DNA from 2 places in the Cytobacillus spartinae genome. Region 1 is predicted to be linked to the other one. Evidence: riboswitches for the same ligand, from Rfam matches in the RefSeq annotation. Region 1 holds a riboswitch; the other holds the start of a gene.

The links. A riboswitch is a leader RNA that binds a small molecule or an ion and turns the genes downstream of it on or off. The one in region 1 is predicted to bind S-adenosylmethionine.
Region 2: linked by a shared signal. The riboswitch ahead of mtnK (S-methyl-5-thioribose kinase) and the one ahead of ACFYKX_RS17090 (O-acetylhomoserine aminocarboxypropyltransferase/cysteine synthase family protein) in region 1 are both predicted to bind S-adenosylmethionine.

What each region holds. Positions count from the first base shown of each region.
Region 1 covers NZ_JBIACK010000009.1:60,954-76,442, forward strand. Annotated here, with positions in the region: gene ACFYKX_RS17040 (3-hydroxyacyl-CoA dehydrogenase/enoyl-CoA hydratase family protein) at 1-1,612, shown strand, start outside; gene ACFYKX_RS17045 (acetyl-CoA C-acetyltransferase) at 1,756-2,931, shown strand; gene ACFYKX_RS17050 (acyl-CoA dehydrogenase family protein) at 3,004-4,788, shown strand; gene ACFYKX_RS17055 (arsenate reductase family protein) at 5,030-5,386, shown strand; gene gcvH (glycine cleavage system protein GcvH) at 5,454-5,837, shown strand; gene ACFYKX_RS17065 (YusG family protein) at 5,946-6,185, shown strand; gene ACFYKX_RS17070 (toprim domain-containing protein) at 6,358-6,723, shown strand; gene ACFYKX_RS17075 (thioredoxin family protein) at 6,728-7,036, shown strand; gene ACFYKX_RS17080 (MFS transporter) at 7,182-8,453, shown strand; gene ACFYKX_RS17085 (SCP2 sterol-binding domain-containing protein) at 8,763-9,113, shown strand; SAM riboswitch class I at 9,210-9,313, shown strand; gene ACFYKX_RS17090 (O-acetylhomoserine aminocarboxypropyltransferase/cysteine synthase family protein) at 9,414-10,730, shown strand; SAM riboswitch class I at 10,857-10,968, shown strand; gene ACFYKX_RS17095 (methionine ABC transporter ATP-binding protein) at 11,162-12,187, shown strand; gene ACFYKX_RS17100 (methionine ABC transporter permease) at 12,180-12,845, shown strand; gene ACFYKX_RS17105 (MetQ/NlpA family ABC transporter substrate-binding protein) at 12,864-13,697, shown strand; gene ACFYKX_RS17110 (carboxymuconolactone decarboxylase family protein) at 13,901-14,272, shown strand; gene ACFYKX_RS17115 (hypothetical protein) at 14,457-14,693, shown strand.
Region 2 covers NZ_JBIACK010000017.1:76,388-91,876, reverse strand. Annotated here, with positions in the region: gene ACFYKX_RS23805 ((Fe-S)-binding protein) at 7-723, shown strand; gene ACFYKX_RS23800 (LutB/LldF family L-lactate oxidation iron-sulfur protein) at 762-2,189, shown strand; gene ACFYKX_RS23795 (LutC/YkgG family protein) at 2,189-2,908, shown strand; gene ACFYKX_RS23790 (2-oxoacid:acceptor oxidoreductase family protein) at 3,231-4,244, shown strand; gene ACFYKX_RS23785 (thiamine pyrophosphate-dependent enzyme) at 4,244-6,538, shown strand; gene ACFYKX_RS23780 (methyl-accepting chemotaxis protein) at 6,836-8,650, shown strand; gene ACFYKX_RS23775 (PAS domain S-box protein) at 9,059-10,870, shown strand; gene ACFYKX_RS23770 (methylated-DNA--[protein]-cysteine S-methyltransferase) at 10,871-11,368, shown strand; gene ACFYKX_RS23765 (DUF2087 domain-containing protein) at 11,520-12,104, shown strand; gene ACFYKX_RS23760 (hypothetical protein) at 12,107-12,289, shown strand; gene ACFYKX_RS23755 (GNAT family N-acetyltransferase) at 12,220-12,369, shown strand; gene mtnK (S-methyl-5-thioribose kinase) at 12,449-13,630, opposite strand; SAM riboswitch class I at 13,714-13,863, opposite strand; gene ACFYKX_RS23745 (carbon-nitrogen family hydrolase) at 13,948-14,736, opposite strand; gene ACFYKX_RS23740 (pyridoxal phosphate-dependent aminotransferase) at 14,856-15,489, shown strand, end outside.

The DNA.
Region 1 (15,489 bases):
AGGTTTAGATACATTTGCTCACGTGGCAAAAAATGTATATGACCAAGTAGAAGGTGCAGAAAAAGAAGTATTTGAAATTCCATCGGTCCTTCAAGAGATGCTTAACAAAGGCTGGTTAGGAAGCAAGTCAGGTCAAGGTTTCTTCTTAAAACAAGGAAAAGAAATCTTAGAACTTAACCCAACTACTTTAGAATATGAACCACGTAAGAAACTTAAAACAGCTTCTACAGAAATGGCGAAGCAAGAAAAAGGCGCTAATAAAATGAAAGCGCTTGTTTATGCAGATGATCGTGCTGGACAATTATTATGGAACATTACAAGTCCTGCCCTTGCTTACTCTGCTGAACTTCTAGGAACAATCGCAGATGATATCGTTGCAATTGACCGTGCGATGAAATGGGGATTCGGTTGGGAAAGAGGACCATTTGAGTCTTGGGATTCAATTGGAGTAGAAAAATCAGTTGCTAAGATGGAAGCGGATGGCCTAACGGTACCAGCTTGGGTTAAAGAAATGCTAGCAAATGGTCATACATCATTCTATAAAGAAGAAGATGGTGATCAATATTTCTATCATAATGGTGAATATAAATTAATTGAAGAAAATCCAAAAGTGATAAACCTTAAGACACTTAAGAAGAAAAAAGGTGTTATTAAGAAAAATGGTGGTGCAAGCCTAGTTGACCTTGGTGATGGAGTAGCTTTACTAGAATTCCATTCTCAAAGCAATGCAATCGGCTTAGATATCATCCAAATGATTAACTTTGCGATTGATGAAGTAGAGAAGAATTTTAAAGGTCTTGTCATCGGTAACCAAGGTAAAAACTTCTGCGTAGGTGCAAACCTTGGAATGATTTTAATGGAAGCTCAAGATGATAATATTTTTGAACTAGATATGGTAGTGAAACACTTCCATCAAGCAATGATGAAAATCAAGTACAGTTCAAAACCAGTTGTTGCAGCTCCATTCGGTATGACACTTGGTGGAGGAGCAGAGGTATGTTTACCTGCAGCTCACATTCAAGCTTCATCTGAAACATACATGGGCTTAGTAGAAGTTGGTGTAGGTTTAATCCCTGGCGGTGGAGGAAATAAAGAGCTTTACATTAAGCATCTTGAAAACCTTCCGAACGGAGTAGAATTTGACCTACAAAAAGTAGCTAACAAAGTATTTGAATCAATTGCAACGGCAAAGGTATCAACATCAGGAGAAGAAGCTCGTGATAATAACTTCTTAAATAAAGTAGATGGAATTAGTATCAATGGCGATCACCTATTATATGATGCAAAGCAAGCAGTATTAGCTCTTGCTGAAAAAGGTTATACACCTCCAGTTCGTAAAAAAGTACCAGTTGTTGGTGAGCCAGGATATGCGACATTACTATTAGGTGCTCAAGCAATGATGTATTCAGGATATATCTCTGAGCACGATCTAAAGATTGCTAAGAAGCTAGCTTATGTCATCGCTGGTGGAAACGTACCTTATGGAACGGAAGTAGATGAGCAATATCTATTAGACCTAGAAAGAGAAGCATTCCTAAGCTTAGTAGCAGAACCAAAATCACAACAACGTATGCAACATATGCTTGTAAAAGGAAAACCATTACGTAACTAATAGATTTGTAGAATGATAGATAGGTCATAACTTAACCAATTACCTAGCTGAAATAACATAAACGACGAACGGAGAGAAGCCAAGTAAGAATTCTAGCTTGAGCTCCTCCCCTTTTCTAGATATACGGAAAGAGAGGGAATGAGATGAGAGAAGCGGTAATAGTAGCAGGAGCCCGTACCCCTGTTGGTAAATCTAAAAAGGGTACTTTAGCAAACGTAAGACCGGATGATTTAGGGGCACTAGTTGTAAAAGAAACGTTAAAACGTGCTGGAAATTATGAAGGTAATATCGATGATCTAATCATTGGCTGTGCGATGCCTGAAGCTGAGCAAGGGTTAAACATGGCTAGAAATATTGGTGCATTAGCTGGACTTCCAGATACTGTACCAGCAGTAACCATTAACCGCTATTGTTCTTCTGGACTACAAACGATTGCTTATGCAGCGGAAAAGATTATGATTGGTCATGCTGATACCATCATTGCTGGTGGAGCAGAGTCCATGAGTATGGTACCGATGATGGGCCACGTTGTTCGTCCAAACGCGAAGCTTGCTGAAACGGCACCAGAATATTACATGGGAATGGGTCATACAGCAGAAGCGGTTGCTAAGAAATTTGGCATTTCTCGTGAAGATCAAGATGCATTTGCGGTACGCAGTCATCAAAGAGCTGCAAGAGCGATTCAAGAAGGTAAATTCGTTGACGAGATTGTACCTGTTGATGTAAAACTTCGCTCTGTAGGTAAAGATAACAAGTTAGTAGAAAGAGTCATTAAATTTAGTCAAGATGAGGGAGTCCGTGCTGAATCTACGATTGAAACATTAGCGAAATTACGACCTGCTTTCAATATTGCAGGATCAGTAACAGCAGGTAATTCTTCACAAACAAGTGACGGGGCAGCAGCAGTAATGGTTATGGACCGTGAAAAAGCTGATGCTCAAGGACTTAAGCCAATGGCGAAGTTCAGATCATTTGCTGTAGGTGGAGTGCCACCAGAAATTATGGGAATTGGCCCTGTAGTAGCGATTCCTAAAGCTCTTAAACTAGCAGGTTTAGAACTATCTGATATCGGTTTATTTGAATTAAACGAAGCATTTGCTTCTCAATCTATCCAAGTTATTCGTGAACTAGGCTTAGATGAAGAGAAAGTCAATGTGAACGGTGGAGCTATCGCTCTAGGTCATCCACTTGGATGTACAGGTGCTAAGTTAACATTATCTCTTATCCACGAAATGAAGCGTCGTAACCAACAATTCGGTGTAGTAACGATGTGTATCGGTGGCGGCATGGGTGCTGCTGGAGTATTCGAATTACTATAAAATTGACATTAAATTATAAAAAAGTGGGAAGCATTCTAAGCTTCCCTACAAATAGAATGGAGGATTTAAAAGATGGCAAACGAAACGAAGAAATTTATTAAAGGCGGAAGCTTTTTAATTGAAGATATAACTTTTGATCAAATGTTCACTCCAGAGGACTTTTCTGATGAGCATAAAATGATTGCTAAAACAACAGAAGATTTCGTTGAAAACGAAGTTCGTCCACAAATTGAACACTTAGAAAACCATGAGTTCGATCGTACGGTTAAGCTTTTAAAAGAAGCTGGAGAGCTTGGTCTACTAGGTGCTGACGTTCCTGAGGAGTACGAAGGTTTAGGATTAGACAAAATCAGCTCTTCATTAATTACAGAAAAAATGGCTGGTTCAGGTGGTTTCTCACTATCTCATGGTGCACACGTAGGAATTGGATCCCTACCAATCGTTTTATTCGGTAACGAAGAGCAAAAGAAAAAATACTTACCTGCTCTAGCTTCAGGTGAAAAAATCGCTGCTTACGCGTTAACTGAGCCAGGTTCAGGTTCAGATGCACTAGGTGCGAGAACGACTGCAAAATTAAATGCAGAAGGAACTCACTATGTATTAAACGGTGAAAAACAATGGATTACAAACGCTGGTTTTGCTGATGTTTTCGTAGTTTACGCAAAAGTAGATGGCGAGCACTTCACAGCATTCATCGTTGATAGAGACTTAGCAGGAGTTTCTACAGGTGCAGAAGAAAAGAAAATGGGTATTAAGAGCTCATCAACTCGTACATTAATTCTTGAAGATGTTGCGGTTCCAAAGGAAAACTTACTAGGTGAATTTGGTAAAGGTCACGTAATTGCGTTTAACATCCTAAACATTGGGCGTTACAAGCTAGGTATTGGAGCAGTTGGTGGATCTAAAAATGCATTCGAAATGACAGTTAAATATGCAAACGGTCGTCAACAATTCAAGACACCTATTTCTCAATTTAACTTAACAAAAGAAAAGTTCGGAACAATGGCTTCAAAGATCTATGCAGCTGAAACTTCTGTATACCGTACTGTTGGTCTATACGAAGACAATATGGGTCAACTTTCTCTTGAAGAAGCAAAAGACATTAAATTAGTGGCAAATTCAATCGCAGAATATGCAATTGAGTGTTCATTAAATAAATTCTTTGCAAGTGAAGTATTAGACTATGTAACCGACGAAGGTGTTCAAATCCACGGTGGTTACGGCTTCATGCAAGAGTATCCAATCGAAAGAGCATACCGTGATTCTCGTATTAACCGTATCTTCGAAGGTACAAACGAAATCAACCGTCTATTAGTACTTGGAACTTACCTACGTAAAGCATTCAAAGGTGAACTTCCATTATTCCAAAAAGCTCAAGCACTTCAAGAAGAGCTAATGATGCTTATGCCTGAAGAGCCAGGTGATGAGCCGTTAGCACAAGAAAAATACCTAGTTAAAAACGCTAAGAAAATCGGTTTACTTGCAGCTGGTTTAGCAGTTCAAAAATACGGTAAAGCAATTGAAAAAGAGCAAGAGTTATTTGCAAATATCGCTGATATCGTATCAAACGCTTATGCAATGGAATCTGTTGTATTACGTACAGAAAAAGCAATTGCAAAAGACGGTTTAGAGAAGAGCAGTCAAAAGCTTCTTTATACTCAAATCTTCTGTCAAGAAGCGTTCAACGAAATCGAAGCGCATGCTAAAGAAACTTTAGTTGCAGTTGAACAAGGTGACACTTTACGTATGATGATGTCTGCATTACGTAAATTTACTCGTCACACTCCAATCAACGTAATCGCGAAGAAACGTGAAGCTGCTGACAGAATTATCGCAGCAGAAAAATACGTTCTATAATAGTAAAAGTAAATATGCTCCCTTCAATTTATTGAGGGGGGCTTTACTCATTATTAAAAATGAACAACTTTTAAAAGAGGAAATGCGCCAAAAATGTCGAATTAGATAATGAACTATGTTCATTTTGGTAGTAAAAATCATAACTCATGTTATGTTTTTCAAATTTGTTATGTTAATATTCAATTAGGCATTGCAAATATTATGCAAACTTGGATAAGATAACAATTGGGATGGTGGAATAATGGCATTAACGTTTTATTGGTACCCTAAATGTGGTACATGTCGAAAAGCGAAAAAATGGCTTGACGAACATAATGTAGAGTATCAAGAAGTACATATTGTTGAAAATCCTCCTACTCGGAATGAACTTGAGCAACTATATAAAAATAGTGGGTTAGAATTGAAAAAGTTCTTCAATACAAGTGGCCAAAAATACAGAGAACTTGGGTTAAAGGATAAAGTTAGTTCTGCTCCTGAAGATGAATTGCTAAATTTGCTATCTTCTGATGGGATGCTCATTAAACGTCCTATTGCAACAGATGGAGATAAAGTGACAGTTGGTTTCAAAGAAGAAGATTATGCAAACACATGGAAATGAGTTACAAAAAACTGTTAGAGATCAATTAAAAGATCATAGATATTGATGAATTTATGGAGGGATTACGATGAGCACACCAAAAGATTTACGTTATTCTAAAGAACATGAGTGGGTAAAAGTTGAAGGAGAAGCTGTACGTATCGGGATTACTGACTTTGCACAGTCAGAACTAGGAGATATCGTTTTCGTTGAGCTTCCTGAAGTTGGCGATGAGATAACAGCTAACGAGCCATTTGGAAGCGTTGAATCTGTTAAAACAGTCTCTGAGCTTTATGCCCCAGTTAGTGGGAAAGTAGTTGCTATAAATGAAGATTTAAATGATAGCCCTGAATTTGTTAATGAATCTCCATATGAAAAAGCATGGATGATTGTAGTTGAAGTTTCCGATATGACTGAAGTGGAAAACTTAATGACTTCAGAACAATACGAAGAAATGATTAAAGAAGACTAATATTAAAGAACAGCGTCCAATATGGGCGCTTTTTTTCGTTTTTTTGAACATTATTGGGTAAGCTATAAACAGACCTTCTTATTCTGTATATGAAAGGACTGTGCCAACATGAGCTTAAAGCAACAAAAGATAGATGTTACAGATCGAGTAGTGGGTAAATTAAAAAACGGGGAAATTGAATTATTCTTAGAGAATGAGCGAATCGGTAAAATGACCATCCCAACTGGTTGTCAGATAGAGTTGGATCATCATTTTGAAGGGAATCAAGAGAAGATCTACCAGCACGTCACTGCTCCCACAGATCCAGAACCAAGATATACGGATTGTGATGAAGGCGGTTGGTGTTAGTTGACAGCGGTCTTAAAACCGCTGTTTATTTTTTAATCAATAATCCTGAATTTGTGAAATACAAATAGCTTCCTTTAAAACCATTTTATTAACTATATTAAAGGAATTAAACACCACTAAATCGAATATTGAATAAAGTAAGTAAAGACAACTCGTTCATAGGGTGATTAAAATGAATCAATTCAATGAACCAAATGTAGATAAAGTAATTATTGTAGAAGGTAAATCTGATAAAAAGAAAGTAGCTATGATTGTTAAAGAAGATGTTGAGATCATATGTACAAATGGTACGATTAGCATTACTAAATTAGATGAGTTAATCGAAACTTTGTATGGAAAAGAAGTATATATATTAGTGGATGCTGACGATTCAGGTGAAAAATTACGAAAGCAGTTTATCAGGGAGTTTCCAGAAGCAGAACACTTATATATTGATAAAATGTATCGTGAGGTTGCAACGGCCCCAGAGAATCATCTGGCAACAGTACTTTTAAGTGCAAATATCGACGTTTATACCCAGTTTTTAGATCGAGGATGATACCATGCAGGACTGCTCCAAAAAAGATATAGAAGAAATGCTAGGGGAAGAAGGAATAAATGTTTTATATTTATACACTCCCATGTGTGGCACATGTCAAGTAGCGGGGAGAATGTTAACCATTGTACAAGAACTTACTCCACACATGACTTTTAGAAAAATAGATCTAAATTATATTCCAGACTTAGCCGAGAAGTGGTCTGTTGAGAGTGTTCCGTGTCTTCTAATTTTTAGAGGTTCAAATATTGAACAAAAAATCTACGCCTTTCATTCAGTTCCCTACTTATATGAGACTATAAGAAGTATTTCCTAATCAGACCTTTTCAAAAAGGGGTCTGATTTTTTTTGGGAAATTAAAGTTGTCAAAAAATTATATATTTACTTTATTTTAAAATAAGATTATGATTATTTAGGGTGACGAAATATTTGTAAATGCGAAATATTAAGGAGTTTACATAATGGCAATATATAGGGAATGGGCAGCTCAAATTAAAAGTTACAATCGAAATATTATGCTATCCATGTACGCAACAGTCCTTGCTCAAATAGGCTTAGGGATTTTTATGGTTATTTACAATTTTTATATACGCGAATTAGGGTACTCGGAGCAGGTTAATGGACAAATTATATCCATGACGGCACTAGCAACGGCTATCATCCTTATACCTGCTGGTTTACTAAGTGACAGAATTGGTAGAAAAAACGCCATGCTATTTGGTGGTCTAGTCGCAGGCTTTATTTTACTCTTTAGAAGTGTGGTCGAGGTTCAAGGGTTATTAGTTACATTTGCTTTTGCTACTGGACTTGCAACCGCCTTTTTACAAGTTTCTAAGATTCCATGGTTAGCTGAAAATTCAAAGCCCGAGCAAAGGGTACATTTGTTTAGTATTCATTTTGCCATTATGACTGGCGCTAATGTAATCGGTAGCCTTAGTGGTGGCTTCATGACTGACTTTTTCTCCATCTTTTTTTCAGAACTAGTAAGTATTCGACTTACTTTAATGATTGGTAGTATTATTTTTCTAGCAGGAATATTTCCTATACTTCGTTTTGATGAAAAGAAAGCAATAAAGAAAAGTGAAAAGGCTCTTAAAGTGCCTTTTAGAACTAAAGTTAACACCCATCGTGATAGTTTAAAAATAATCGCTTTTTTTGCTATTGCACAGTTAATTATTGGCTTTGGTGCGGGGTTGGTTATCCCTTACCTAAACTTGTACTTTGCAGATCGATTTGCTGCTTCTAATTCTTTGATTGGATTCATTATTTCTCTTGGTCAGGCAGCAACAGCATTTGCCATGATTATTGGACCTATGATGGTGCGCCGATTTGGAGAGGTAAAAGCTGTTGTAATCCTTCAACTTCTTTCTTTGCCGTTCTTGTTATTAACAGCCTATACCGAAAGCATATGGTTGGCAGCAATCGGCTTCTTATTCCGACAAGCACTAATGAATGCGGGAAATCCGATTCAGATGTCGCTCATGATGTCTAAAGTTGGTGATTCTATGAAAGGTTTAGCCAATTCGGTAAACCAAATGGTATTCAATTTAGGGTGGGCTCTGATGGGGCCAGTTTCGACAGGAATTGTACTCATGTACGGTTCATATTGGGGGTATGCGTATGTCTTTACGATAACGGCCACTCTATATTTGGTGGGTTCTATCTACTTCTTTATCGTATTTAAAAGTATCAACCGACCTAAACCGACAACTTCAACTGTACAAGCGAGTTAACATCCAAATAAATGACATATTTCTCGGGAAATGAAAGACAATGCCAAGCATTGTCTTTTTTTCTGACTGTTCCTATGATTTTGTCGAACAAAAGATAGAGGATTGAGTAAGGAAAAAGGGAATATATTATATAGCTACTTACTTGACATCATAACCGTTTCATATAGGCACATAGAGATATTTGCACGTTTTTTTATTTTTTTGCAGATATAAAGGATATTTTTGTAGGAATCAAGTAGATATTTGCAAACTGAAGCGATAAACGTTTAGTTGTCACACCAATGTCACAATTGAGCAGGGGGGACGTCTGTGAAGGATCACTTCTTAGCATTTGTACAAGAAGCAAATAATAGGGGACATTTAGCTAGATTTTTTGAAGGGGTATCAATTCAATTGGCAATAAACACCGATAAGGAAGTTTTTTATTTAAGTATTCAGGACGGAGTAATTGAATGTAGAGACCATATCGACCATGAATCTGCTGTCTCTATAACTGGAGAAGACAAGCATATAAGTGCTTTGCTAATGGGGGAAATTCGTCTTCGTGAGGCCATTGATCTAGGTAACCTACATGTAAATACTAACTTCAGAACAACGCTTTATTTAGAAACTCTCTTTTTATTATCAAAACCGTATGAAAAGATTTCCTATGCTAATTAATGTATCAGAAATTTCAAAAAATATATTGACTATTTTAAAAAGCCCATGATATTATCAATACAAGATTTAGGCTCATGGTAAACATCAACTTAATAGTTCTTATCAAGAGAGGCGGAGGGACTGGCCCTACGAAGCCCGGCAACCGGTTAAGATACACGGTGCTAATTCCAGCGGAGCAACTTTGCTCTGGAAGATAAGAAGAGATGAGTATACACCCCTCTTCTTATGAAGAGGGGTTTTTTCAACTCTTCTTTTTAGAATAGTAAAACCATTTATAAATTGAAAAGGAGAGACGAGAAAATGAGTGAACAAAAGAAAAGTTATCGTTTAGAAACATTAGGTGTGCATGGTGGACTAAGTCCTGACCCTACAACAGGTGCGAGAGCAGTCCCAATCTATCAAAATAATGCCTATCAATTTCAAAGTACCGAACATGCTGCGAACCTTTTTGGACTAAAAGAACCTGGTTACATATACACTCGAATTCATAATCCTACAGTAACTGTATTTGAAGAAAGGGTTGCCCTTCTAGAAGGTGGGGTTGGTGCACTTGCAGTATCAAGTGGAATGGCTGCTATCACACTGGCTATTTTAAACATAGCAGAGGCAGGTGATGAGATTGTTACAGCATCTAATCTATATGGAGGTACCTATAACCTTTTCGCAATCACCCTTCCAAAGTACGGAATTAAGGTTAAATTTGTCGATTCAACCGACCCGGAAAACTTTAAGGAAGCAATCACGGAAAAAACAAAAGCAGTTTTTGCTGAGACGATTGGAAACCCTAGTTTACGTGTACTAGATATAGAAAAAGTAGCAGAAATAGCGCACGAGGCAGGAGTGCCTCTGATTATTGACAATACATTTGCAACACCTTATCTTTGTCGACCAATTGAGCACGGGGCAGATATTGTCATCCATTCAGCTACAAAATGGTTGCTAGGAAATGGTACGACACTTGGTGGGGTGATTGTAGACGGTGGGAAATTCGATTGGAATTCACCTAAATTCCCTGGCTTTACTACGCCAGATCCAAGTTATAACAATTTAGTATATAGTGAAGCCCTTGGGCCTGTTGCATACATCATTAAAGCGCGAGTTCAGTTATTGAGAGACCTAGGTCCTTCCTTAAGTCCACAAAATGCGTTCCAATTTACATTGGGGCTAGAGACATTGCATGTAAGAATGAAAGAACATATAGCGAATACTAAAAAAGTTATCGAATATTTAGAAGGACATCCTGCTGTGAACTGGATTTTATACCCTGGACATGAAAAACACCCAGACAAAGAGCTTGCGGAAAAATATTTCCCTAAGGGTGCAGGAGCTGTTGTTGTATTTGGGATTGCAGGTGGAAGAGAAGCAGGGGCAGCTTTAATTAACAACTTAAAGCTATGGGCTCATGTTGCAAATGTCGGGGATGCAAAAAGTTTAATCATCCATCCGGCAAGTACAACTCATCAGCAATTAGACAGTGAGGGTCTAAAGAAGGCTGGAGTGCCTGAAGACTTAATTCGTCTATCCGTCGGTATTGAAAACGTAGAAGATTTAATTGAAGATCTTGAGCAAGCCATTGAGGCCGCTACCGGTTCTGTGTCATTAACCACAAACGTTTAACCAGTTTTTTCTATTTAAATTTTTCTAATAATTATCGTTGACACCCTATTTTATCCGTGATACGATAGCACTCGTGAATAAAACTACTTATTCAATTAACCTATTAACTTAATAAAGACTTTTTTGCTCTTATCAAGAGAGGTGGAGGGAAGTGCCCTATGAAGCCCGGCAACCGTCAATCATACGTTGATTGAAATGGTGCCAATTCACACAAAGCATATGCTTTGGCAGATGAGAGAAAGGACGATAAATATTGTGCCTTTCTGCTTATTTGCAGAAAGGCTTTTATTATTTTTACAAACACCCAAATGGTTACTCTTAGTATAAAAAAAGGGAATAACATGCCTAAGGGAGTTAAAGCTAATAAATAAGTCTTGTTTATATATCTGAGTAGTTTTATCCGAAAAATCGGGTAAAAGGGGTGACAATAGATGATTTCAATTAAAGATGTTAAGAAGATTTATCCTTCCAAAAAGGGGAAAGTAACTGCTGTTGATGAAGTGAATTTAGAAATAACCGAAGGAGAGATCTTCGGAGTAATTGGCTATAGTGGAGCTGGTAAAAGTACACTAATTAGAATGTTGAACGGACTAGAAATTCCTACTGAAGGTTCAGTAACAGTTGCCAATCGGATGGTTTCTAAAATTAGAGGCAGTGAACTAAGAAAAGCTAGACAAGAAATTAGCATGATTTTTCAGCACTTTAATTTACTTTGGTCTAGAACCGTTAGAGAAAATATCGCCTTCCCATTGGAGATTGCTGGGGTTAATAAAACTCAAAGATTAAAAAGAGTCGATGAGCTTATTAAACTCGTAGGACTAGAGGGACGTGAGGATGCCTATCCATCCCAATTAAGTGGTGGTCAAAAGCAAAGGGTAGGGATTGCAAGAGCGATTGCCAATAACCCAAAGGTGTTACTTTGTGATGAAGCAACCTCAGCATTAGATCCACAGACTACTGACTCTATATTGGAGTTACTTGTTGATATTAACAAACAATTAGGATTAACGATTGTCCTTATCACACATGAAATGCATGTCATCAGAAAAATTTGTCACAGAGTAGCCGTAATGGAAAATGCAAGGATTGTTGAATTAGGGCCTGTCCTAGAAGTATTTAAGAACCCTCAGCAAGAAATAACAAAACGCTTTGTACAGCAAGTAACAGAGCCAGAAGAAACGAAAGAAACAGTGGGGCATCTATTAGAACAATATCCGCATGGTAAGGTCGTACAACTTGGGTTTGTAGGAGAAGCAGCAGAACAGCCTCTCATTACTAACTTAATACGTCATTACGATGTGACGGTTAATATCTTGCAAGGGAAAATATCTCAAACGCAAGATGGGTCATATGGAACTTTATTTATTCACTTAGACGGAGAAGAGAGCGAAGTTTCAAAAGCAATTGATTTTATCCATTCCCAGCAAGTTGGAGTGGAGGTGATGACAAATGGTTGATTTCATGGAAAGAATTAAATGGGAAAAATTAATCGTAGCTACACAAGAAACCATTTATATGACATCAATTTCTGTAATTGCCACCTTTATTTTAGGCTTACTGCTAGGATTATTACTCTTTCTAACTGATAAAGGTAACATTTGGGAAAACAAACCGATTAACATCGTCATCGCAGCGATTGTGAATATATTTAGGTCAATTCCATTCATCATTTTAATTGTTTTACTAATTCCTTTTACAAAGTATCTAGTAGGATCGATGCTTGGAGCAAATGCTGCATTACCTGCTTTAATTATCGGAGCAGCTCCATTTTACGCTCGTATGGTTGAAATTGCTTTAAGAGAGATTGATAAAGGTGTCATTGAAGCTTCTCAATCTATGGGCGCAAAGCACAGTCAAATTATTTTTAAAGTTTTAATTCCTGAGTCATTGCCTGCGTTAATATCAGGAATTACCGTTACCGCTATTTCACTGGTTAGTTTTACCGCGATGGCTGGAGTAATTGGTGCAGGGGGATTAGGTCACTTTGCTTACCTTGAGGGCTTCCAACGCAATAATTCATTCGTAACTTTAGTTGCAACAGTATCCATTTTAATCTTAGTTTTTATCATCCAACTTGTTGGAGATTATTTTACAAAAAAAACAGACAAACGATAACAGGAGGAATTTTCACAAATGAAAAAGAAGCTAACAGTATTTATAATTGCACTACTTACATTGGTACTATCTGCTTGTGGCGGTGCTGCTAACGATGATTCAGCAAACGGTGAAGAAGGAAATGTCAAACTAGTTGTAGGCGCATCTGCTGTCCCGCATGCTGAAGTTCTTGAAGAAGCAGCAACATTGCTTAAAGATAAAGGGATTGATTTAGAGGTAGAAGTATTTACAGATTATGTTTTACCAAATATCGCTTTAAGAGATAAAGAAATTGATGCAAACTACTTCCAAACTCCTGGCTACCTTGCTCTACAAATGGAGGAGAATAAAGATTTTGATTTTGTAAGTGTAGGTGAAATTCACCAAGAGCCAATTGGTATCTACTCTAAAGATTTTGACAGTCTTGCTGATCTTCCAGATGGTGCAAAAATTATCATGAGTGATTCTTTTAGTGACCACGGTCGTATTTTACCTATCTTCGAAAAAGCAGGTGTGATTAAGCTTAAAGAAGGCGTTGGTGCTAATGCAAGAGTTGAGGATATTGTTGAAAATCCTAAGAACTTAGATTTCTCAACTCTAATTGAGGCAAGATTATTAGCATCTTCTTTTGAAAGTGGCGAAGGCGATGCTGTAGCGATCAACACGAACTATGCTTTAGAGGGTGGAATTAATATTAAGGAAGATGGAATTGCTTTTGAAGGCAATGATGTTGTTCCAGCTAACCTAATCGTTGTTCGCAGTGAAGACGAAAATCGTGAAGAGATTAAAACTCTAGTTGAGGTTTTAAAATCTGAAGAAATTCAAAACTTCATCCAAGAAAAATACCAAGGTGCAGTTCTTTCTGTACAGTAATAAATGTGTAGGGCGCTGATATTCAGCGCCCTTTTTCATGTTTTTGATGAGAATAGTTTTTTCTATAAATTAACATACTAACGTTGATACTTCACCCAATATGGTGATTTTGAAACCCTATAGATTACCAATGAGCTGTTATACATATATGAGTAATTTCTTAGGGGAAAGTAAATACATTACTTAGACTGGAGATGATCACTATGGAACATCAATTTGAACCAAGGAATTCAACAGAAGAGGCACTTCATGAATATAAAGCAGGATTAGGGACGTTTACACAAAGAATGCCTGAAATTGCTCGCCATTATAATGCTTTTACAGAGGCATGCTTTAAGGAAGGCTCTCTATCCCAAAAAGAAAAACACCTGATTGCCTTAGGTATTAGCATTTTTGCTCAAGATGAGTACTGTATTATTTATCATGTAAAAGGATGCCTAGACCAAGGTGCATCTGAAGAAGAAATTCTCGAGGCTGTAGGTGTTACCGCAGCATTTGGTGGAGGAGCTGCTATGAGCCAGGCAGTTACGTTGGTCCAAGAAGCCGTTCAAGATCTTAATCAACTTAAGCAATAAAGATAAATTTTTTTATGGTTTTTTGTCACGAAAAAAGAGTACTTCCTACGTATTAAGAGCAAATTGGCTGAATAGTAAGAAAAAAAGACTTGAACTTACCGTACGGCGCTTCACTCAAGTAAATAGTCTATTCCTCTCCTTTTTCGACTTTGAGCACTTTTTTTGTAGATGTTAACATAGGGATGTGTTAAAAAAAGTCGCTAAAAGCGATTATAACCGAAAGGAAGGATTCGTTATCAGTCAATTGCAACTGAATTATACGAGTGAAATGGAAAAAGCAATGCACAGTGCTCATGGGGTTGGTTATGCCTTGTATAGTCTTAAACATGAGGTAAGAATGAAAATTGAAGAAAAACGCCAAAGAAACTATATAAAAAGTCAACGAATGATTGCAGATCTTGATCGAAGAGTTCATTCATAATAGCAAAAGTAGAACCGGTGTCAGATGGCACTGGTTTCTTTTATGTATAGAGTGTTCTTTTGAAGGAGGACTGGCCTCTGACAGGAAAATAAAATTAAGGCTTCTGGAGTCAGAAGAAGACCTGACTTCTGACAGGAGAGTAGAAATCCAGGCATCTAGAGTCAGAAGATGGTGTGACTTCTGACAGGGGAGTAGAAATCTAGGCATCTATAGTCAGAAGAAGGTGTGACTTCTGACAGGAGAGTAGAAATCCAGGCAACTAGAGTCAGAAGATGGTGTGATTTCTGACAGGAGAGAAGAAATCCAGGCAACTAGAGTCAGGAGATGGTATGACTTCTGACAGGAGAGTGAAAATCCAGGTCTCTATAGTCAGAAGATGGTATGCCTTCTGACAGGAGAGTGAAAATCCAGGTATCTAGAGTCAGAAGATGGTGTGACTTCTGACAGGAGAGTAAAGATCCAGGCATCTAGATTCAGAAGATGGTGTGACTTCTGACAGGAGAGAAGAAATCCAGGTCTCTAGAGTCAGAAGATGCTCTAACTTCTGACAGGAAGTAAAGGTCCAGAGCTTCCATAGTCAGAAGATGCTCTAACTTCTGACAGGAAGTAAAAATCCAGGGCTTCCATTGTCAGAAGTTGCTCTAACTTCTGACAGGATAGTATAAAATCCAGGCCCCTATAGTCAGAAGAATGCCTGACTTCTGACAGGATTGTAAATATACATTCATCCATAGTCAGAAGTTGGTATGACTTCCGAAGAGAAATAGAAATGACACGCTTCTATAGTCTGGGTGCC
Region 2 (15,489 bases), on a different contig from region 1:
GGACAAATGAAAGTTACCCTTTTTGCTACATGTATAGTAGATATGTTTCAAGGGAATGTGGGAAAAGCGACTGTTGAATTATTAGAGCATCTTGGCTGTGAGATTGATTTTCCTGAATCCCAAGTTTGCTGTGGTCAACCAGCCTATAACAGTGGGTATGTGAAGGAATCAAAGGAAGCCATGAAAAGAATGATAAATGCTTTTTCACATGCTGAGTACGTCGTTTCCCCTTCAGGCTCATGCGCAACGATGTTTAAGGAATATCCTCATATTTTTAAAGGGGATCAGGAGTGGGAGCAGAAAGCTCAAGCTCTTGCTGACAAAACATACGAATTAACGCAATTTATTGTGGATGTGTTAAAGGTAGAGGATGTTGGTGCTAAATTTAATGGAAGGGCAACCTACCATACTTCATGCCATATGACGAGATTACTAGGTGTTAAGGATGCACCGATGAAACTCTTAAGTCATGTTAAAGGTCTGGAATTCACTGAGCTACCAGGAAAGGAAAAATGTTGTGGATTCGGAGGAACGTTTTCAGTGAAAATGGCTCAAATCTCTGAGCAAATGGTGGATGAAAAAGTCCAGCATGTTGAAGAAACGGAGGCTGACTTCTTAATAGGTGCTGATGGTGGTTGTTTAATGAACATTGGTGGACGTATTGTGAGAAAGGGAAAACCGATAAAAGTCCTGCATATAGCAGAGGTTCTAAACAACCGTTAATCTTCCGAGGAACAATATAAGAAGGAGGAATCGTTCATATGGCGATGAAAACTAGCACGGACAAATTCAATACCCGTGTGGATAAAGGACTAAATAATTCATTTATGCGTGGGGCTGTTTCTGGAGCTCAGGAACGGCTTCATACTCGCCGCTTAAATGCTGCCGAAGAGTTAGGCAATTGGGAAGAATGGCGTTCTCACGGAGAAGAAATTAGGCAGCATGTCTTAGAGAATTTAGATTATTACTTATATGAACTAAGTGAGAATGTAAGCAAGCGTGGTGGTCATGTTTTCTTTGCTCAAACAGCTGAGGAAGCGAACCAATATATAAAAAGTGTTATTGAGAAAAAGAATGCCAAAAAAGTAGTTAAATCAAAGTCAATGGTAACGGAAGAAATTAGCTTGAATGCTTGTTTAGAGGATGTAGGCTGTGAGGTTATTGAAACGGATTTAGGAGAGTACATCCTTCAAGTTGATGACCATGATCCGCCATCACATATTATTGCCCCTGCTCTTCATAAAAACAAGGAACAAATTCGTGATATATTTAAAGAAAAGCTCGAATATAAAAATACGGAAAAGCCAGAAGAGCTTGCTCTTCATGCACGTGAACGACTCAGACAAGATTACTTGACCGCTGACGTTGGTATCACAGGTTGTAATTTTGCAATTGCTGAGACAGGGTCTATTACCCTAGTAACCAATGAGGGAAATGCTGATTTAGTTACAGCTTTACCGAAAACACAAATTACGGTAATGGGAATGGAAAGATTAGTTCCTACATTTGAAGAAATGGAAGTACTAGTGAGTCTCCTTACGAGAAGTGCAGTAGGGCAGAAGCTTACTAGTTATATCACGGTTTTAACGGGACCAAAGGACGAAGGTGATGTTGATGGACCTGAGGAATTCCATTTAGTGATCGTTGATAATGGCAGGTCCAAAATCCTTGGCGGTGAATTCCAGTCTATCCTTCAATGTATTCGATGTGCTGCATGTGTCAACGTATGTCCAGTATATCGACATGTAGGGGGACATTCATACGGTTCTATTTATTCAGGTCCAATTGGGGCTGTTCTTTCTCCATTACTTGGAGGGTACGATGATTACAAAGAATTACCGTATGCATCTACATTGTGTGCGGCATGTACCGAGGCATGTCCAGTTAAAATTCCGTTGCATGAACTACTTCATAAACATAGACAGGTTATTGTAGAAAAAGAAGGGCGGGCACCAATATCTGAAAAGCTTGCCATGAAAGCATTTGGTCTTGGCGCTGCATCACCTTCACTATATAATCTAGGCTCAAAAATAGCACCAACAGCAATGAATCCTTTTACTGTTGGGGATAAAATATCTAATGGTCCTGGACCATTAAAAGCATGGACTGAAATCCGAGAGTTTCCAGCCCCGAATAAAGAAAGATTCAGAGATTGGTTCAAAAATCGTCCAAAGGGAGGAGACCAATAATGAAAGGAACGATACACAATCGCGAAGTATTCTTAAGTCAGGTTTCCTCCAGGTTAGGTCGTGATGTTCATCCAACTAAGATTGATAGACCTATATGGAAACACACGCCCCAAGATGAAGTGCTTAAAGATGCTACACAGGATGATTTAGTAGAGGTGTTACGTACACAGTGTGCCAACATACACACCAATATGATTCTTACCCATTCAAAAGATTTGAGAACATCGATTAAAGATGTAGTTAATTCCTATGGCGGTGGCCCAATTGTTTCTTGGGGGGATGAACGCTTTAACGATTTCGGACTTACTGATCTTATCAATGAAGAATGGCCACAAGAAGGGCTTGATGTCCATGTTTGGGATCCAACTAAAGGGGAAGAAAACATAGTTAAAGCTGAGAAAGCTAATGTAGGAATTACATTTAGTGATATAACATTAGCGGAATCAGGAACTGCGGTTCTTTTTAGTGATAAAAATAAAGGGAGAACCGTTAGTTTTCTACCAGCAACTTCTATCATTATTATTCCTAAAAGCAGTATTGTACCAAGAATGACGCAAGCTGCAAGACTCATCAGAGAGAAAGCAAAAAACGCTGAACACATTGCTTCATGTATAAACTTTATTACTGGGCCAAGTAATTCAGCTGACATTGAAATGATACTGGTTGTGGGTGTTCACGGTCCTATTAAGGCTACTTATGTGGTTGTTGAAGATAAATAGATATTTAGAAGATTAGATTTTTAGACCTGCCTTTTAAAGGTAGGTCTTTTTTCTTTTATTTGGAAACTACTTGGAGAGTTTTCATGGGGTTAACAACCTGTTATAGTACAATTTAACACCTGTTATATAATTGTTTGTTTAAATTTTTCTTTAACAAACATAAGGTTTCCTCAAAGAGAAATAACTGTTTTAGTAGTTTTTTGGCGGGTGTATGATTTTTATCACAGCGAAATAGAAAACGTTCACATAAAATATAACAAGGGGATTTTAGGGGCCTTTTTAAGAGGATAAAATCTAATCTATATATTTTAGGGGGAAAAGTATGTCAATTTTACCTAGAAAGAATGAGCTAGGCTTTTTTGAAATACGATTAGAATCCATCGGTGGATTAGGAGCTAATTTAGCAGGGAAAATGTTAGCTGAAGCAGGCGTTCTTGGCCTTGACTTAAATGGTTCAAACTTCTCTTCGTATGGATCAGAGAAGAAAGGTTCACCAGTTAAAAGCTTTGTACGTTTCTGCGATAAAGAGGTTGAAATCCGTGCACATAGTCCGATTGAACAGCCGCATGTTATCGGAGTATTTCATGAAGCATTGTATAAAACAGTTGATGTTGTTAGTGGATTAACACCTGACGGAATCGTCCTTGTGAATTCAACGAGAAAATTTGATGATATTAAAGATGACTTACAGATACAATATGGTACTTTAGCGATTGTTGATGCTCTAACCATTGCAGTCGAGGAAAAAACAAAGGTTAATACAGCGATGCTTGGAGCACTTTTTAGAATTTGTGACTTCTTAGACCCTGATGCGATGAGAAATGTAATAAGAAATACATTTGAAAAAAAATATCCTCATCTAGTCGAACCGAATATTCGCACTTTTGATAGAGGTTATTTTGAAGTGGAGTTTAAGTCATATGAAGCTCCGATTGATGCGATAGGTAAATCTTTTATAAGACCACTCCCTTTGCTTGGGTATGAAACGCAAGAGATTGGTGGAGTCATAACATCACAGGCCAATAGTGTATTGAAGGACTTAAGCGGATCTCGTCAAGGCTTCCTTCCACAATTTGAACAAGAACAATGCATTAATTGCGCTGCTTGTGACACAGTTTGCCCCGACTATTGTTTTGTTTGGGAAGAAGGAGAAGACAAACGTGGTCGAAAGCAGATGTTTTTAAAAGGCATTGATTATCAGTATTGCAAAGGATGCCTAAAATGTGTAGAGGCATGTCCAACTAGTGCATTAAGTGAATTGCGTGAAACAATAGGCTTTGCTGATTCTAACAGAGTAAAGCAACATTTTCCGTACGTATCAGGAGGGATTTCATAATGGCTACACTGGAAAGAGATTTGAAAGTAGACGTAGTTCCTGAGCAACTAACAACGTTTGAATCAGGTAATGAAATGGCTGCAATGGCAGCTGCACAAATAAATTATCATCTAATGGGGTATTTTCCTATCACGCCTTCAACGGAGGTTGCACAATATCTTGATCAAATGAAATCACGCGGGCTCCATGATATCACATTAATTGCTGCTGATGGTGAACATGGTTCAGCAGGTATTTGTTATGGTGCTGCGGCAACCGGTGCACGTGTTTTTAACGCAACAAGTGCGAACGGATTAATGTATATGCTTGAGCAATTACCAGTTCAATCGGGAACACGATTTCCAATGGTCATGAACCTAGTAACAAGATCCATCAGTGGTCCTTTGGATATTCGTGGTGACCACTCCGACCTTTATTATGCTTTAAACACAGGCTGGGTCATTTTGACGGCGAGAACTCCGCAGGCTGTATATGATATGAACATTATGGCATTAAAAATTGCTGAGCACTCTAAGGTTCGTCTTCCTGTTATTGTTGCATATGATGGATTCTTTACATCACACCAGAAGAGGAAGGTACAGTATTTCAAAGAAAGAGATGTCGTTCAACAGTTTGTAGGAGAGTGCCCTACTCATTATCATTTTGCGCGCGATCCTAAAAAACCAGTTACGATTGGTGCTCATATGGATGGTAACGATTTAATTAACAACCATTATCAGCAATCTGAAGCGATGTACAATGCAGGTGAAGTGTTTAAGGAAGTTGCGGAAGAGTATGCGAAAATCTCTGGTAGAGAATATCCAGTATTAGATTTGTATGGAATGGAAGATGCAGAGGTGGCGCTCTTCTTATTAAACTCTGCTGCTGAATCAGCAAAAGATGTGGTAGATCAGCTTCGACAAAAAGGGATTAAAGCGGGGGTAATCAGTCCAAATATTATCCGTCCATTCCCTGCAAAAGAAATTCGTGAAGCCTTAAAAAATGTGAAGGCATTGCTTGTTGGAGAGCGAGCAGATTCTTATGGGGCACATGGTCCGAATTTAACTCATGAAGTAAAATCTGCATTGCAGGAAGATAAAGAGAATCAAACTATCGTGTTAAGTCGAGTATTTGGTTTGGGTGGTAAAGACTTTTATGCAGATGATGCTGAAAAGTTCTTTGAAATGGCTTTAGAGGCAAAGGACAAAGGGTATGCTGGTAAGCCTTTTGACTACTATGGCCATGTCCCGGGAAATCAAGAGCATGTATTAGCCCCAGTGATTGAACCACAACATGGAGACGTCTACAAGTCTGGACTAATTGATGTAACGTTAGATGAGGAAACCAATAAATTAAAAGTGAAAATTCCTCCTTTAAGAGCCTTAACAACTAAGCCTAAACGTCTTGCATCTGGACACGGGGCATGTCCTGGGTGCGGAATCTTCTCCGGACTTGAACTATTCTTTAAAGGGATTGAGGGAGATATTGTCGTTTTATTCCAAACCGGCTGTGCTTATGTGGTAACGACTTCATACCCTTATTCATCTCATAAGCAAACAATGATTCACAACTTATTCCAAAATGGAGCAGCTACATTATCTGGCACTTTAGAAGCATTCCTTGAACTAAAAAGACGGGGAGAAATTAATGTCTCTGAAGATGCCACTTTCGTCATGATTACAGGCGATGGGGGAATGGATATCGGAATGGGCTCTGCAATTGGAACAGCTCTACGAAATCATAAGCTCATCATGCTAGAGTACGATAATGAAGGATATATGAACACAGGATCACAGATGTCATATTCTACACCACTAGGTCATATGACAAGTACAACAAATGTCGGTAAGGCACAACAAGGAAAAGCGTTCCACCATAAAGATACAGCACAAATCATGGCGTCAACGAACATCCCGTATGTGTTTACAGGATCAGAGGCGTTCCCTCAGGACTTAATCAAGAAGGCCGCTAAAGCACAATGGTATGCACAAAATGTAGGTACCGTTTATGGAAAAATATTAATAACTTGTCCACTAAACTGGAAATCTGAGGACCGCTATGGTCAAACGATCATGGAGGCAGCAGTAAATTCTTGTTTCTTCCCACTCTATGAAGTTGAACAAGGTGAAACGACGATTACTTATGATCCGGAAAATAAGAATAAGAGAATTCCTCTATCGGATTGGCTAAAATTTATGGGGAAAACGAAGCATCTATTAAAAGAAGAAAATAAGGAAATGTTATTGGATTTTGAGAATGAAGTAGAAAAAAGGTGGAACCGACTAAAAGCAAGGCATGAAACCCCCTTCTTATAGAACTATAGGAAAAAAGTATTTGTAAAATCGAAGGGGTAGTAAGTCATAAACTAGTTATTATAAATACATGGTTATCCTAAGAAATTAGCGTAAATAACGATATGTTACTATAACTTCGAGCAAAGTGTATTTTATGCACTTTGCTTTTTTACATAAAAATACATTAAGAATGTTGGAAACTATTTCTTCAAAAGTAATAATTTTTTTATTATAATAAAAGAATCTAGTAAAAAAGTTTTATTTATTCATAATTTACTATCACTTTCGACAATATTTTTTACATAAGGAGGAAGAAGGGTGAACGGGGTCAAGAAATTATTTAGTAAAAAAGAGAAGAAAATTAAGCAACCAAAAGTAAAGAAAAACAAAGGTACCAAAAGAGATTGGAAGTTTTTTAATAAGCTAACCAATTTCAAACTTTGGCAAAACTTAAAATTAGGTCAAAAGTATGGGGTTGCCCTATTTGTAACTATCGGATTGTTTACGATATCTTCACTTATTACTTTCTCTCTTTTAACTGTAGCTAATAACAAAATGGATGTTATGCAAGAGTCTAGTGAAAAAGCTCTACTAATTACAGAAGCTTCAGCGATGTTCCACCAAAAAGGGAGTATGATAGGTACATATATTATTGATGAAAAACCACGTTATATGGACCAAATCGATGATATTTCTGCTAGCTTCGATGAATTAAAACAACAAATCCAACCGATGCTAACTACTAAAGAATCAAAGCTATTATTTGAACAGATCGATGAAAATGACAAGAAGATCTCAGCTGTATTTAAAGACGTTATTATTCCTGAAATGGAAGCTGGAAATGAGTATAAGTTTAAACTAGGTAAATTACAAGTAGATAACATTGTTTACCAAACCGTCTTAAGAATTGATCAACTTAGAAATTCTTTAAAGGAAGAACAAAGTAGTGCAGTTCAGGCAGCGAAATCTAGTTTAGTAACAGCAACAATTGTTCTAGTTGTCTCCATTGTAGTTTCGGCTTTTCTAGGAATTGCTTGTATTCTATTAATCGGTAAAATCATCTCAAATAAATTAAGTGAAATCGTAAGAGTATCGAATGAAATTTCCGCAGGGAATTTGAATGTAGAATTAGTATCCTACAATGGAAAAGATGAAATTGCTGAATTGAGTAAAGCTACAAATTCTATGAAAGAAAAGCTTCAAGCGATGATTCAAGAAATTTTAGCTGTTTCTAATGATGTATCAAATAGAAGTGATTTCCTAAATCAATCAGCAAATGAAGTAAAAGCTGCTAGTCAACAGGTTGCTTCAACGATGCAGGAGCTATCTGGAGGTGCAGAGGAGCAGGCTAATTCTTCTTCAACATTAGCGATGATGATGGAAGATTATCTACAAAAGGTAGATTCGGCAAACGAGAGTGGTTTGGTCATTAAAGAGGCTTCAGATGAAGTACTAGATTTAACGAAACAAGGCGACACTTTAATGAAACAATCACAAAACCAAATGGTAAGAATTAATGATATTATGAAAGGTTCCGTACAAAAAGTTAAGGGCCTAGACGACCGTACGAAAGAAATTTCTACCCTTGTTCAGGTTATTCAGGATATTGCGGCTCAAACGAACTTACTAGCATTAAATGCAGCAATCGAAGCTGCACGTGCGGGCGAACATGGTAGAGGCTTTGCAGTAGTTGCGGACGAAGTTAGAAAACTGGCAGAACAGGTCTCTCACTCAGTGTCTGACATTACGAATATTGTAAAAGGTATCCAAATAGAATCAAACGAAGTCGTTTCTTCTTTACAAAATGGGTATGAGCAAGTTGAGGAAGGTACGGATCAAATCAGAGTCACTGGAGAAACGTTCCAAAAGATTTACAGTGCTGTTAATTTAATGACGAAGAGTGTAAATGATATTTCGACTAGTCTTCAAGAGGTTTCTGAAGGATCCGCTCAAATGAATAACAGTATTGAGAATATCGCGTCTGTATCGGAAGAATCTGCAGCAGGTATTGAACAAGCAAGTGCGTCCGTTCTTCAAACGAATAATTCGATGGAAGAAATTTCAAATAGTGCTCACTCGTTATCCGAGCTTGCAGAGCAAATGAATTCTATGATTTCAAAGTTTAAATTGTAAAGTATTAATAGTGGGCAGAGATTATATCCTGTTAACTAGATTTTATTCTAGATTAAAAGGAGTATCTCTAGTCCACTTTTTTAAAATTCAATTTCCTCTTAAACAAGGTAAATCTATTAGAAAATTCCATATGTTTAATTTACTAGATAAAAAGTACTGGTATTATACTCATATTGAAAGGGATTTGCCAAATAATGTAGAATTTGTTTATATGTAAGGCTCTTTTCGTAAACTTTGGTGCTATCTAAATACTTTAAAATTGCTTTTGAACGAATTATGGTGCTGTTTTCTTTATTTTGGGAGGAAAGATGCCACGAAACAGCATAGAATCCGTTTTGGAGACGATATACGTATAGCTAGAATCTATGCGGAAACAGCCATATGTAATATCCCAAAAGGGGGTTTAATGTGAAGCCTACTATTGACAGTGATCATAAGAAGAACTGTAAAGATGAAATAAATAGAGAATATAAATTAAGTAATATCTTTTCTTCTATTTCTGACGGGATCATAATATTTGACCAGAACGGAATCATTATAGATGTGAATGACTCTATTTGTGAAGTGCTTGGTATAGACCGCTATGACTTAATTCAGTCTAACTTAGAGTCTCATATACCTAAGGACAGACAATATAAGGTTAAGAAAATCATGGAAATTTTAAGCCGGAAAAATGAGGCTAAAGGGAACCTTCCTTTGCTAAACGGTGATAATACCCTGTATTTTGATCTTATAGCAAATAAATTAATAGATAGTAACTTATACATAACCATATTAAGAAATGTAACCGAGAAAAATGTACTAGAGCAGAAGGTCAAGAAAAACTCAGAACTATATAAAGACTTATTCGTAGAAGCGCTTGATGCAATTGTTTTTTGGGACAATGATGGCCAAGTGATAGATGCAAATGACTCTGCATGTAAAATATTTGAATGTCATCTAGATGAACTGAAAACAAGAAAACTCGATGAGTTTGTTCCCTTAAAAGACGAGAAGTATTATAAAATAGTGAACACCCTAAAGAGTACTGGATCTGTACGAGATCAGTTATTATTTTTAATGCCTAATGGCCAAAATAAGATTCTAGAATTTACGTCAAAATTAAATGCAGTGGATGGAAACAATATAATCATTCTGCGAAATGTTACAGAAAGATATAGAATGGAAGAAGAGCTTCGTCATAGTGAACGAAAGTTTAGAAATATCTTTGAAGGAGCTCTTGAAGGGATTCTACTATGGAACGATAAATCGGAAATCATAGATATAAATGAATCCGGCTTGAGAATGCTTGAGCTTTCAAAAAATGATATAGTAGGCAAATCATTCTTTAACTTTTTAAAATACTCAAATGTAGTTGAGGATGAAATTTATGCAAAGAGGAAAGTTCTGTTAGAAAACGGTCAGATAAAGGGCATATTACCGCTGAGGTTAGAATCAGGTAATGTAAAATATTTCGAGTTTTCCAGTAAGCATAATGTTCTATTAAATATCAGCCTTACTGTATTTAAGGATATAACAGATAAGCTTAATATGGAGGAACAGCTTCGAAAATCTGATACATTAAATGTCATTGGTCAGTTAGCAGCGGGAATCGCTCATGAAATTCGTAATCCAATGACTGCTTTAAAGGGGTTTATTCAATTACTAGAAGACTCATTTAAAGAGGAGCATTCGATGTACTTTTCCGTTATTACAACAGAACTGAATCGAATTGACTCCATTATTAATGAATTCTTAATCTTAGCGAAGCCTCAGGCCGTCATGTTTGTGGAAAAAGATGTGGCTAAAATTATGCAAGAAACAGTGGATCTACTTAGTGCTCAAGCCGTATTGCATAATGTTCAATTTAACATGGTTCTTGGAAATGAAATCCCTTCTATTTATTGCGAACCAAATCAGTTGAAGAAAGTTTTTATCAATATTATAAAAAACGCAATCGAGGTTATGCCCACAGGGGGAATTATCACGATTATCATGAAAGAAACGGATGACCATAAAGTTCATATCTCGATCAGGGATGAAGGTAGTGGTATTCCTGATGAAAAGCTTAAGAGGTTAGGGGAGCCTTTTTACACTACAAAGGAAAGAGGCACAGGCTTAGGCTTAATGGTCACATATAAGATTGTTGAAGAGCATGAGGGGAATATCCAAGTAGAAAGTGAATTAGGTGTTGGTACGACATTTAATATTTACTTACCTTTAAAAAAGGGGAACAAGTGAGTGGATAAAAGAGAATATACGAAATTTGATTCCCCAATAGGTGAATTACATATTGTCAGTCAAAATGAAAAGTTAGTTGCTATTTATCTGAATGAAGAAGACTTCTTAAAAAAAGAAGCTACTTTAAAGGGTGAGAATCCTCAATCCCAGCACCCAATACTAAAAAGGGTGATACAGCAGCTAGAGGAGTACTTCTTAGGAAAAAGATTGGAGTTTGACGTACCAATCGAATATGATGGCACGGATTTTCAAATGTCTGTTTGGAATGTATTGAGAGCAATTCCCTACGGACAAACGAGAAGCTACCAAGATGTTGCCCATTCCATTAACAACATAAAAGCAGTAAGGGCAGTAGGTTTAGCCAATAAAGCCAATAAACTCCCGATCGTGATTCCGTGTCACCGTGTTATCGGGAAAAATCAATCACTTACCGGGTATGCAGGTAACAAAATTGATATTAAAGAAAAGCTATTAGAAATAGAGGGAGTAACCCTATAACCAAGGTAGATATTTAACCACCTTTTATCATGAAGGTGGTATTTTTGTGCCTAATTTCTAAATAGTAAGCAGAAACCTAAGCCATCATTGACACACATTAATTAATTTGATATAAATCTAATTAGATAAATATCGAATTGAGGAGTCGGTTATGCAACTAAATCGTTTAGTTTCTTTTCACAAAACCTTAGGGGATCCAACAAGGATTCGAATCATTGCTCTATTAGCAAAAGGGCCACTTCATGGTCAAGCAATTGCTGGAAAACTAGGATTAACACCGCCAACCATTACCCATCACTTAAATAAGCTAAGAGATATTAACGTCGTTTACGATAGACGAGATAAGAACACACTATATTTTCATTTAAATACCTCGGTTATTAGGCAACAAGCTAGTGTCCTTATGGAACTTATTGAGAAAAAAGAAGGGGAGAAAGATAATATGGAGAAATCGATTGTTGAACGACAAAAGGTAATTGATAACTTTTTTAAAGAAGGTAAGTTAAAAAATATCCCTGCACAAAGGAAGAAGAAATTAATTGTATTTGAATACATCATCCGTGGATTAAAGATGGGGAAAAAGTACGAGGAGAAAGAGTTAAACGAATATATAAAGCAATTCCATGAGGACTATGCAACCATCCGAAGGGAGTTTATCATTAATCAATATATGTATAGAGAAAATGGGATCTACGAATTAAACCCTGAAGAATTTTGGGCAAAGAGCGAGGGTTAAAAGTGGAAAAGTTAGCTTTAAGTGATTATTCCTTTATACAAAGTTTTTTAGAGGAACTTCCTTTCACCCCTACATTTGCCTATTCAGTACTTGATCACTTTATAGACGGGGACGTATATGTGAATTCGCGAAACAACATAACTGGTTCATCCTACCCCGTTGGGACTGTGACATTAAAAATGTAGGATCTATTAAACTGGCAGAAAAACTAGGCTTTCATACACCACGGGAGTATGGAGTGTACTCCCTGGAGCATGTGAACTAACCTCCCTAAGGGAAGTGCTTATATAAATGTGGTTGAAAAAGGAAAGGCATCTTCCAATATAGAAGATACCTGTAATTTGTTATAAGCTACTTAATAGCTGTTGAATCGATGTAAATTGGTTTCTATTCACGATTAGTTCACGACCAATTGATAACGTTGTTCTTTTTGCTTCTATACGTTCTGTGTCATCTTGAATTCCATCTAAATCCGCTACATGTGCAAGACCGATCGTTCTGCGGATAAGTTCACATCCAGCAAAGCCGATAGCGTCCTTTAATGCTTTCTCTAGAAGGAAAGACAAATATCCTTCTGTTGTAGCTAGTGGCTCTTCATTTTGGCTGTTCCATAGAGCCTCATAATCTTTAACAAACGTAGTCCAAAACACTTCAATATGATTATAAATCACTTCGCGTTTTTCCGAATTAGCAATCGCTTGGAATAGTAAGTTCGCGATTACTTGACCTAGATCAAAGCCGATTGGGCCAAAATAAGCAAACTCAGGATCAATTACCTTCGTCTCTTCTTCGGATACAAAGATACTTCCTGTATGAAGGTCACCGTGTAATAGCGCTTCAGAATCCGTTAAGAAGCTTTTCTTTAAAAGGGCAACCTGAAACTTAAGCTGTTGGTCGTTCCATATTTGGTTAACTTCTTTTAAGAGTTCCTGTTCGAAATTATTTGTAGGTGCATCGAAGAAAGGATCTGTAAAAATAAGGTCCTCTGTAATTTTACAAAGCTCCGGATTAATAAATTGCCCTACTAATTCTTTTTTCTTGGCAGGCTTTAACCCAAAATCGGAAGTCAAAAACAATGTTCTTGCTAAGTATTTTCCAAGGTGTGCTGATAGCAGTGGATAATCATTTCCTTGAATGAAACCTGTTCTAGCAATAATAAGGTGAGATAGATCCTCCATAACGGTTATAGCCAGTTCTTCGTCAGCAAAGTAAACTTCTGGTACAAAATCAGGCGCAATATCCTTAAATATTTTTAGTGCATCTGACTCAATGGTTGCCCGCTTTAATGTTAACGGCCAACTTTCACCTACTACCTTTGCATAAGGAAGGGCTTGTTTAATAATCACACTTTGATTATTTTCTTGGTCCACAATTCTAAATACGAGATTTAAATTACCATCACCAATCTCTGTACTTTGTAAGACTGCCTGATCAGAAAATAAGTTTAGTTTCTTAGCTAATTCGATTGCTGTACTTTCAGTTAAAGGCTCATATGTTTGTTGCTGTTGTTTTTGTTGTAATGTCATTTTAAACTCCTCCTAATTGGAGGCTTCCCCATAAGAAAAGCCTCTTTCTCATTTGAAAGAGGCTTGAAGCTTAGACTTCGCACCTCTTATCTGCCCAGAATAAATCTGGTGGAATTAGCACCGTGCCTTACGGATAAAATCCGGCGAACAAATATCGCCCCATCTCACAATGGAATTACGGTCGGTTGCTGGGCTTCATCGGGCCAAATCCCTCTGCCAGCTCTTGATAAGAGAAAAATTAATTTTCAGAAAATATTCACTGATGAGAATCATAACAACAAATCATTATTCTTGTCAATACGTTTTTATAAATTAACCTAATACAATTCCGGACGTCTGTCGGCAAATATCGGTATCATACTTCTTACTTCTTTCACCTTTTCCAAGTCAATTTCTCCTGTCAAAATCTCTTCAGCTTCACTAGCCTCTGCTACAACATCACCCCAAGGATCAATGATCATCGAATGACCAGCAAACACATTGTTTGGATCTGCTCCTGAGCGGTTGCAAGCAATCACATAGCATTGGTTTTCAATGGCTCTTGCAATTAATAGGGAACGCCAATGAGAAAGCCTTGCTAGGGGCCATTCAGCCACAACAAATAGTGTCTCTGCTCCTTCTGTTGTATGCGAACGTATCCATTCTGGGAAACGGATATCATAACAAATCATCCCAGCAAAGAACTGGTTATCAAGTGTAAATAATCCTTTTTCTTTCCCAGCTGAAAGATATAGATGCTCATCCATCAATTTAAAAAGATGCAACTTACTATACTGATGGACGAGCTCCCCATTTTTATCGATTACCAACAGGGTGTTAAATACTCCTTCGTCTGTCTTGTTTGCTACAGATCCACCAACTAAATGGACTTGAAATTGCTTTGCTTTTTCTTTCAAGAATGTTAGACTCTTTTCAGCATATTCGTCTGCAAGCTCATCTAGTCTTGTTAAATCATATCCAGTTGTCCATAACTCAGGCAAAACAATTATATTAGGACGATGTTCCATTGCTTTTTCCATTAAATGATTAGCTTTTTCAAAATTCTTCTCGAGCAAGCCAAAGGCAATATCCATTTGTATACATGATATTTTGATTGACACAGTCATCACCTCATAAGTAAAAATATTAAATAAATGCTTTACAATCTGTCAAATACGTTATATCTTTGTGACTAGTTTTTCAACAAAAATTTTTAAAAAATGAAAATATTAAAGCAGGTGGAAAAATGAAAGTTTATCCTCAATCGGATTTATTAAAATCTCTTCCAAAACAGTTTTTCGCTTCCCTTGTTATGAAGGTTAATCAATCCATTCAAGAGGGCTTTGATGTCATTAATTTAGGACAAGGCAATCCAGATCAACCGACACCTGAACATATCATACAGAGACTTCAGTCGGCTGCAGAGAATCCTATTAATCATAAATATTCTCCCTTTCAGGGGTTTCGCTCATTAAAAGAGGGTGCTGCTCAATTTTATCAACGTGAATACGGAGTTACCATTGATCCTGACAAAGAGGTAGCCATTCTCTTTGGCGGAAAAGCGGGTCTAGTAGAAATCCCACAATGTTTGTTAAATCCAGGAGAAAGTGTATTTGTCCCTGATCCAGGCTATCCTGATTATTGGTCAGGTGTGGCACTTGCTAAAGCGGAAATGATTACGATGCCGTTAAAAGAAGAAAATGACTTTTTACCTGACTACAGTGAACTGAGTTCTGAGGAATTGGAAAAGGGTAAGCTAATGTTTTTGAATTACCCGAACAATCCAACTGGAGCAGTGGCTACCAATGAATTCTTTGAAAAAACGGTCAAACTTGCTAAACAGCACGATATTTGTGTGGTTCATGATTTTGCATATGGTG